3 regions of the Herbaspirillum sp. C7C2 genome follow, and region 3 is predicted to be linked to each of the others. Evidence: predicted binding sites of a transcription regulator. Region 3 holds the regulator's gene; each other region holds the start of a gene.

Region 1 (3,274 bases), on a different contig from region 3:
AAACCCTTTTCCGCCCTCAACGACGATGCCATGGCCGTGATGGACTACGGCATGCAGCACGCGCCCATGAACGGTCAACCTGACCACGATTTCGTGAGCATGATGCTGCCCCATCACCAGGGTGCCGTCGACATGGCGCGTGCCGTGCTGTTGTACAGCCAGGACCCGGAGATACGCAATCTGGCACTGGGCATCGTGGCCGAACAGCAGAACGAGATCCAGGTGATGCAGGCCTGGCTCAAGCGCCACGGCTACCCCTCCAGCGCGCCCTGAGCCCGCCATCACTGTGCCTCCCCCCGCTTTTCCAACCACCGCGCCAACGCCATGAAATCATCCAGACTCGCACTTTCCACCCTCACCATTTCGCTGCTGTCCTTGCTGTCCTGCTCAGCCATGGCCCTGCCCACCGCCCATGACCGGGTGTACACGGCCGACCAGAACAGCAATACAGTGTCGGTCTTCAATCCTGCCGACAATACGCTGGTGGGCCAGATCCGCCTGGGCAATCCGCGTCCGGACGTGCTCTCGCCCCTGTATCGCGGCCAGATCAACGTGCACGGCATGGGCTTCTCGCCGGACCACAAGACCCTGGTGGTGATCTCCAACGGGTCCAACTCGGTCACCTTCATCGATACCGCCACCAATGCCGTCAAGGGCGTGACCTATGTCGGCCGCTCGCCGCACGAGGGCTTCTTCAGTGCCGACGGCAAGGAAGTCTGGGTGGTGGTGCGCGGCGAGGACTACATCTCCGTCATCGACCCGCAGACCTTCAAGGAAACCCGTCGCATCCAGACCGCCGTCGGTCCCGGCATGGTGCAGTTCCTGCCGGACAACAAGCTGGCCTTCTCGGTATCGAGCTTTACGCCGCAGGTGGATGTGATCGACGTGAAGTCGCATACGGTGATCAAGAAGATCGACGTGGTGAGCCCCTTCTCGCCCTTCCTGCAATTTACGCCCGACCACAAGGAACTGTGGATGACCCACAAGGACGTGGGCAAGGTGACCCGCATCGACACCCGCACCCTGAAGGTGAGCGGCGTCATCGATACCGGCTTCATCACCAATCACCTGGCCTTTGCCACGGTCAACGGCCAGGTGCTGGCCTATGTCACGGTGGGTGGCGAGAACGTGGTCAAGGTCTACAGCACCGATGCCCAGGCGCAGTTGCTGGCGACCATCCCGACCGGTGCGCTGCCGCATGGCATCTGGAGTTCCGACGACAGCAGCCGGGTCTATGTGGGTCTGGAAAACGGTGACGGCATGGAGGTGATCGATCCGGCGCAGAACAAGGTGATCGCCCACGTCGCCGGTGGCCAGGCGCCGCAGGCCCTGATCTTCCTTTCCAACGTGGTCGGCGACGGGGATGGCAAGCAGAACCTGGCGCCGCTGGCCAATGCCGAACCGCTCAATATCCGCCTGAAACCCGTGACGGCGCCGGAAGCCAAGGGCTTCGTGGTGTCGCGCAACCTGGGCGTGGTCGATGCCCTGGAGGTGTCGCTCTTCAAGCTCAAGCCGCAGACCAACTACAACGTCTACCTGAGTGGCCAGAGTGCGCCGGTGGCCAGCTTCGTGACCGATGCCAAGGGCATGTCCAACGGCACGGCCATCGGTCCGGCGCGCCGCCTGGCCGAACCGGGTGCGCAATCTTCCCAGTCCGGCCCGCTGAAACTGATCGTGATGGAAGGCACGGCACCAGCCGACGCCAGCCGTGCCGTGCTGGTCAGCGACATGTAATCAGGTACGGCGGGGCGGACCAGGGTGCAAGGTCGCCGGCCCGCCCCGGGGTTTCGGGCAGGGGAGCGATCCTTTACAATCGCGGCAGCGCCGGGCATTGCACGAATATTGCATGCCCTGGCGGCTGCCCGCTCCCCCCCTTTCCTGCGCCCATGAGCAACGTCCTCAACTACCTGATCACTGCCCGCCGCTGCGAAGTGGAAGAACTGCAACGCCTCGCCCGCACCTGCCAGCTGGTGCTGACGGTGGGCAAACTGATCCACTGCCTGCAGCAGGAACGCGGCATTTCCAATATCTACCTGGGCTCGCGCGGTGAGCGTGATGCCCTGGTGTGGCGCGAGCGCGTGGCCGCCAGCGAGGTGGCCCAGCAGGAATTTGCCTCCTGGCTGGAGGCAACCGAACATGACAACGCACTTTCCAACGGTGCCCGCCTCTACACCCGCATCGCCTTTGCCTTGCACGCCCTGGACGGCCTGCCGCGCCTGCGCGCCGACGTGGCGGCCCTGGCCTGCTCGCCGACCGCCAGCTACGAACGTTTCAAGACGCTGGTGGGGGCGCTGCTGGCGCTGGTGTTCGAGGCCGCCGATGTGGCAGTCGATCCACAGATCTCACGCCTGCTGGTGGCGCTGTTCAACCTGATGCAGGGCAAGGAATTCGCTGGCCGCGAACGCGCCGGCGGGGCCGCGGCCTTTGCCATGGGCAAGATCACGCGCGAGCAGGAACAGAGCATCGAATACCAGATCGAGATGCAGGAGCAGGCGCTGCGCCGTTTCGAGTCTTTCGCCGAGGGTTTCCGCAATGAGTGGACGGCGATGCAGGCCACGCTGCCGCTGGCGGAGCTCGAGCGACTGCGCCGCAAGCTGCTGACCTCGCACGAGCGGCCGCTGGATTCCGATATGGCCGATGCCTGGTACCAGTGCTGCTCCACCCGCATTGACGGTCTGCATCAGGTCGAGATTCACCTGGCGCAATACGTGCAGGCGCAATGCCGCGCCAAGATCATCGAACTGCAGAAGGAGCTGGACGATCAGGGCCAGTGGTTCAGCCAGGAAGAGGCGCTCGATCCGCTGGCACCCCTGGCGACCTTCTCCTCCAGCCTGGATGGCGGGCACCTGAGCGGCGGCCCCATGGATGCCGGGGTCGGGCCGCACCTGACACAATCCATCGTCGACCTGCTGCGGGCGCAATCCGAACGGCTGCAGAACCTGACCCAGGAACTGGCCACCGTGCGCGAGAGCCTGGAAGAACGCAAGCTCATCGAACGCGCCAAGGGCGTGCTGATGATGAAGCAGGGGCTCAACGAAGAAAACGCCTATCGCCTGCTGCGCAAGCATGCGATGAACCAGAACCGGCGCATCGCCGAAGTGGCCCAGGCCATCCTCTCGCTGACCGAGATCCTGCCGGACGCCTGAGCAGCGGACATGCGGACATCGCGGTGCTGGTACAGCGTTGCGATGTCAGACGTTTCCGACACCAAAACCTCAGATTCACTGATCCCTTCGCGCTGCGCAAGCGCGCATCATGGCTCATCCGTACGGAA
Region 2 (3,274 bases), on a different contig from region 3:
GCGAAGGAACCGATGATCAGCGCCACGGTGATGGCTGCAAACGCACCCTGGAAGGCCACGAAGACCAGTTCGGGGATGACCACGCCCTTGCTGAAGGTGCCGGTGGTCGAATCACCGGTCAGGCCATGCAGGAACAGTCGGTCGAAGCCGCCGAAGAATGCTCCACCCTCGGTGAACGCGATGCTGTAGCCGTACACGAACCACAGGATGTAGATCAGCGAGAAGATCATGAAGCACTGCATCAGCACCGACAGCATGTTCTTGCTGCGCACCAGGCCGCCGTAGAACAGGCCCAGGCCCGGCAGGGTCATGAGGATGACGAAGGCGGTGCAGACCAGCATCCAGGCGGTATCGCCCTTGTTGGGCACCGGTGCGGGTGCGGCGGCAGCGGCCGCCGGGGCGGCAGGAGCAGCAGCGGCAGGAGCGGCAGCTTCAGCCTTGGGTGCAGCCGGAGCGGCAGCGGCCGGGGCAGCGGCGGTGGCCGCAGCTTCAGGCTTGGGCGCGTCCTGCGCCTGGGCCGGGGCAGTAAAACCTACTGCAAACAGCAGCGCGCCAATGGCGAGCGCGCCGGAAAACATTTTCTTCATGCTCATTAGAGTTCCCCTTTTTTACAGAGCGTCTTTGCCGGTTTCGCCGGTACGGATACGGATCACATCCAGCAGATCCTGGACGAAGATCTTGCCGTCACCGATCTTGCCGGTGCGGGCTGCGGTCTCGATGGCTTCCAGCGCGCGCTCGACGATGGCGTCGTCCACCGCTGCCTCGATCTTGGTCTTGGGCAGGAAATCGACCACATACTCGGCGCCACGATAGAGCTCGGTATGGCCTTTCTGACGACCGAAGCCCTTGACTTCGGTCACGGTGATGCCTTGCACACCGATCGCGGAGAGGGCTTCACGCACCTCGTCCAGCTTGAACGGCTTGATGATCGCAGTGATCAGTTTCATACGAACCTCTTGTTAGAAAGTTTTGCTGATGGAGACGACGACGCCGTTCTTGCCGACGTTCTTGGCACCGTCCGATGCCGGGGTGGTAGCGAAGCCATCCTTCATGTCGGTACCGACATAGGCCACGCCCAGGGTGATGCCGGCGACTTCGTCGAAGGTCTTGGACAGGCCGATCTTCCAGTCGGTGTAGCTGGCCTCGCTGGGGTTGCCGCGCACGTTCTGGTGACCCACGTGCAGACCCAGCATCACGCCGTAGAAGGTCTCGAAGTTGGCACCCAGGTCGTAGTACTGGCTGTACTTGCTGTTGACCGCGCCGAACAGGTTGGTCAGCGATTGCGAATACTTGAAGTAGGCCGGGCCGTAACCGATCTGGCCATACAGTTCGAAGGTATTGGCGTTCTTCAGGCCGGCATTGGCCAGGGTGTTGCCCGGGTAGTAGTAGTACAGGCCGCCGACGTCGTAGGTGAAGCCGCCGCCGATGTCACCGCGCTTGCCGCCGTAGATGTCCCATTCGACATCGCCCTTGGTATCGGTACCGGTCAGTGCGCCAGCGTCCTTGATCCACTTGATGTTGGTCAGCCAGGTGCCGGCGTACAGGCCGGTCGGGTTGTGCGTGTAGTCAGCGCCAACCTGCAGGGCCGGGTCGAAACGCGTCTGGGTCAGGCCGCGGTAGCGGTAATCGCTCACGACCGCAGCGTTGAAGCTCAATTCATTGTCTGGCTTGGCGTCCTCTGCACGGGCCACGGTAGAAACGAAGGATGCTGCGATGGCTGTTGCAAGAATCAGTTTCTTCATGACTTTCCCTCTGGTTTGTGTTTAACAGTTAAGTCTTTTAGTCTTTTGCCCAAACCATGTAGCAGGAGCCGTGCCATGTCCTTTCGGCAAGGCAGACTTGTGTTTTTGCTGGAAAGCGGAGATTTACAACGATTTTTTTCGACACCAGCTTCAAAATAGTGCACTCGAAGCGAAAATGCACGACCTTGGTGCGATATTGATTGCTTTTTGATAATCCTGCGTCAAACGAGGCAAACACATTTTGGTGCGTGGGCCCGGGGCGAAGCCAAAGTCACCAAGTCGGAGCATTTCCTGAAGGAAAATTCTTCACTTTCCGGCACCCGCTCGCAAAAAAACGGTCTCATCAGGGCATCGCGTTTTGAGGATGGCTGCGAAACCGCTAAACTTGCAGCTTAGCTATCTGCCAAGGAGATCCGACATGGACAAGCCCCCATTTTTTGAAGACCTGCAATCCAAGATCAACAAGGCGATCGAGAATTCTCCGGCCAAGGACATCGAGAAGAACGTCAAGGCCATGCTGAGCCAGGGTTTTGCCAAGCTGGACCTGGTCACGCGCGAGGAATTCGACATCCAGGCCCAGGTGCTGGCCAAGACCCGCGCCCGCCTGGAAGCGCTGGAAGCGCGTGTTGCCGAGCTTGAGGCTCAGCAAAAACAGACCCCATGACCCTGGCGACAACCCTCACTTCCCTTCTTCCCCCTCCCCTTTTCCCTTCCAGCACACTGCCGGGCTCGTTGCGATGAGCCTGGCGGTCTTGCGCAGCCGCGCCCTGGCCGGCATGGCCGCCCCACCGGTGACGGTGGAGGTGCATCTGGCCAATGGCCTGCCGGCCTTCACCATCGTCGGTCTTCCCGAAGCCGAAGTGAAGGAAGCCAAGGACCGCGTCCGGGCGGCGCTGCAGAATGCGCGGTTCGAATTCCCGGCGCGACGTATCTCATGTTGTCAACCGTAAAATCAAGAAAAATGAACTTGATAGACGCCTTGAAGGAAGGACGTAACGTCTTCGCTTCCAAGAGCGCTATGGGAGGCGTACGCCCATAAAAAGGTGAACTGCTGCGTTTATCAGCCCATCTGTAAGGGAGTGATTTCAGCGGTGCCCGGCTTGTTGAACTTATCTAACCCGGGGCCACGTATCATGGAAGATGTGTGGTGACCTACCTAGAAGAGCCTGCTTTCAAAGCAGAGTGATGTGCATTGCAATACACCTGAATAAGGTCATGGAGCGTCGCTCGATGCTTAGGGGAAAGAGAGCGCATCTTTGTTAGCAAAATCGGATCAGGGAAGGCGGATTGCAGATCCGTCGGCGCAAAAAGCGTCCATACGGGAACATTAAAAAATGCCGCGAAATTATCAATTTGATCGAGCGAGGTATTCAGCCGCCCATTCTCGTATCGCGAAATGGTTTCGATTTCAACACATAGCGCGGCAGCTAGTTGGTGCTGCGTGAGAGAACGTGCCTTTCGAAGTGCGGCAATGTTCCGACCAAGGGATTTGGCCGCAGAAACAGGCAGTTTTTGATCTTCGGTCTTTTTCA
Region 3 (3,274 bases):
TCGAGTATTCCGAGCAGACCGAAATCTCCAAGTTGTTCCAGCGGGCGCACATTCAGCGCATGGATGGCAACCGCATCACTGACGAAGTCAATGGCGAATTCATCTCTTATGACAGCCGCGCCGAGTTCTACTCCGTCAACAACACCGCCAGCGGCGAAAGCAAGCCGGGGGCAGGACGCATCACTGCCGTGATCCAGCCCAAGAACCCGCCGCCGGCGGATGCCGCCCAGCCTTCCACGCCCGCCCAGCCCGCTACGCCGGCACCGGCCCAGCGCCGTCAGAACGGAAAGGACCAGTAACGATGGCAAGCTCACTGGTCGTTCGCGGCCTGAAGAAAAGCTATGGTGCGCGCCAGGTGGTGCGTGACGTCTCCATGGAAGTGCGTAGTGGCGAAGTGGTCGGCCTGCTTGGCCCCAACGGTGCCGGCAAGACAACCTCGTTCTACATGATCGTCGGCCTGGTCCCCTCGGACGGTGGCGAAATCGATCTGGACGGTTCGCCCATCTCGCGCCTGCCGATCCACAAGCGCGCCACGCTGGGGCTGTCCTACCTGCCGCAGGAAGCCTCGGTGTTCCGCAAGCTGACGGTGGAAGACAACATCCGCGCCGTGCTGGAGCTGCGCCAGGAGGACGGCAAGCCGCTCTCGCGCGATGAAATCGAGGGCCGCCTGAACAACCTGCTGCATGAACTGCAGATCGAAAAGCTGCGCGAGAGCCAGGCACTGTCGCTCTCCGGTGGCGAACGCCGCCGCGTGGAAATCGCCCGCGCACTGGCCACCGATCCGCGCTTCGTGCTGCTGGACGAACCGTTTGCCGGTATCGACCCGATTGCCGTGATCGAAATCCAGCGCATCGTGCGCTTCCTCAAGGAACGCGGCATCGGCGTGCTCATCACCGACCACAACGTGCGGGAAACCCTGGGTATCTGCGACCGCGCCTACATCATCAACCAGGGCACGGTGCTGGCCAGCGGTAACCCGGAAGAGATCATCGCCAACGAATCGGTGCGCCGCGTATACCTGGGCGAACACTTCCGCATGTAGCACCCGCCGTCCATCGGCCACACAACGGTATTGCAACCAGCGGGCCACGCCGCTCCCAGAAAGACAGATGAAACAGTCGCTCCAGTTACGTACCTCGCAGCACCTCGCATTGACGCCGCAACTGCAGCAGTCGATCAGGCTGTTGCAACTGTCGACGCTGGAACTGCACCAGGAACTGGAACAGATCCTGTCCGACAATCCCCTGCTCGAACGCCTGGACGACGCTCTCGACAATTCGGTGCGCCTGTTGGCCGATGGCGCGGTCTCTTCCGCGCCCTCCACCGGAGTGGCCGAGCCCGCTGGCGACAGCGGCAACGAAGCAGCCCCCTCCGCTACTGATGGCGAAGCCAGTTTCGACTATCAGGACAACAGCCCCGAGAGCGGTGTCAGTGGCGAATCCGACTGGAGCTTCGACGACGTGGCACGCAGTGGCAAATCGCCCGACGACGACGATGCCCGCCCGCAACTGGAAGCGCATGAGCTGACCCTGCGCGAACACCTGCTGGAACAGATACGGGTCACCGCCCGCACACACCGCGACCGTGCGCTGCTGGAACTGCTCACCGATGCGCTGGACGAAAGCGGTTACCTGGAGGAACCGCTGGAAGACATCCTGGCGCGCCTGCCGGAAGAGCTGGGCGTTGACTTGGAAGAACTGTCGATCTCGCTGAAGCTGCTGCAGAGCCTGGACCCGGCCGGGGTGGGTGCGCGTAGTGCCGGTGAATGTCTGGCACTGCAGATCCGCCGCCTGCCCAAGGTGCCCTTCGTCACCCGCAAGCTTGCCTTGAGGATTGTCGAGGATTACCTGCCGCTATTCGCACAGCGCGATTTCAACAAGATCAAGAAGGCTCTCGATTGCGATGACGAGGACCTGCGCGAAGCACAGGCGGTGATCCGTCAGTGCCGTCCGCATCCGGGTGCCGAATTCGCGCGCGATGCTTCGGACTACGTGGTGCCGGACGTGATTGTCAAACAGACAAAGAACGGCTGGCAGGTCATGCTCAACCATGAGGTCATGCCCAAGCTGCGCGTCAATGCAATGTATGCGAGTGCGCTCAAGCAGGCCAAGGGCGAAGGATCGCTGTCGTCGCAGTTGCAGGAAGCTAAGTGGCTCATCAAGAACATGCGGCAACGTTTCGATACAATTTTGCGAGTCGCGCAGGCTATTGTCGAACGTCAAAGAAACTTCTTTTCACATGGCGCAGTGGCCATGCGGCCCCTTGTGCTGCGTGAAATTGCTGATACACTGGGTCTACACGAGAGCACAATCTCTCGCGTGACAACTCAAAAATACATGCTCACGCCGCACGGCATGTTCGAGTTGAAGTACTTCTTCGGTAGCCACGTCGCGACTGAAACCGGAGGCGAAGCCTCCTCCACCGCGATACGGGCGCTGATCAAACAGTTGATAGGAGCCGAAAACCCGCAGACCCCATTATCCGATAGCAAGATTGCGGATATGCTGGCAGAACAAGGCATGGTGGTCGCGCGACGCACAGTCGCCAAATACCGCGAAGTGTTGAAGATTCCGCCAGTCAATCTCCGCAAGTCCCTCTGAGCTTTCCTCAGTTTTTCTGTAGCAGTACCGTTGCTGTGTTCAGGCAAGCATCCCTACCTGGTGCCCATGCCATCCGACACGAAGACCGTGCCCGTGGTACAGCAGCTGTAGACGATGCATCGCACGAACCTCCAGTGACCTCACGATAGGAGTCTTGTATGAATCTGACCATCAGTGGACACCACCTCGAACTGACCCCCGCCATCCGGGAATACGTGCAAAGCAAGCTGGCCCGTATCAAGCGCCATTTCGACAACGTGATCGACGTCAGCGTGATCCTGAGCGTAGATAAACTCACAGAAAAGGAAAAGCGCCAAAAAGCGGAAATCAACGTCCACATCAAGGGGAAGGATCTACATGCGGAAAGCATTGCGCACGACCTCTATGCCGCTATTGATGCCCTGATCGACAAGCTCGACCGCCAGGTCATCAAGCACAAGGACCGCTTGCAGGAGCATCACTCCATGGCCAAGCGTCTGCCCGACGATACCCCCGCTGATGCAGTGGCTGGCGCGGCATAAGACAAGGATTCAGGACCATTCCTGCCGGCGGGTGCGCAACGACAGCGTGACGCATAAGGTGGGAATCTCATGAGGAAGGGGCGCGCAAGCGCCCTTTTTCATTTTGCGGCGCCGGGGCCGGTTTCATTTCCTGTGGCAAACAGTGATCCCGCG

Evidence for each region. The regulator sigma-54, encoded in region 3, starts transcription at its own class of promoters, with help from an activator protein. The targets are predictions, from matches to a motif close to TGGCANGNAANCTGCTTT.
Region 1: the regulator sigma-54 is predicted to act here: its motif matches at 1,832-1,849, upstream of HWE04_RS05690 (nitrate regulatory protein).
Region 2: the regulator sigma-54 is predicted to act here: its motif matches at 1,801-1,818, upstream of HWE04_RS23015 (TorF family putative porin).

What each region holds. Positions count from the first base shown of each region.
Region 1 is NZ_JABXGI010000002.1:441,034-444,307, forward strand. Features, by position in the region: gene HWE04_RS05680 (DUF305 domain-containing protein) at 1-273, shown strand, start outside; gene HWE04_RS05685 (YncE family protein) at 394-1,734, shown strand; gene HWE04_RS05690 (nitrate regulatory protein) at 1,887-3,146, shown strand.
Region 2 is NZ_JABXGI010000031.1:10,809-14,082, forward strand. Features, by position in the region: gene HWE04_RS23005 (ammonium transporter) at 1-593, opposite strand, end outside; gene HWE04_RS23010 (P-II family nitrogen regulator) at 609-947, opposite strand; gene HWE04_RS23015 (TorF family putative porin) at 960-1,742, opposite strand; gene HWE04_RS23020 (accessory factor UbiK family protein) at 2,161-2,406, shown strand; partial or broken gene HWE04_RS23025 (magnesium chelatase domain-containing protein) at 2,480-2,677, shown strand; gene HWE04_RS23030 (helix-turn-helix domain-containing protein) at 2,895-3,274, opposite strand, start outside.
Region 3 is NZ_JABXGI010000016.1:24,458-27,731, reverse strand. Features, by position in the region: gene lptA (lipopolysaccharide transport periplasmic protein LptA) at 1-299, shown strand, start outside; gene lptB (LPS export ABC transporter ATP-binding protein) at 302-1,042, shown strand; gene HWE04_RS17960 (RNA polymerase factor sigma-54) at 1,110-2,600, shown strand; gene hpf (ribosome hibernation-promoting factor, HPF/YfiA family) at 2,759-3,121, shown strand.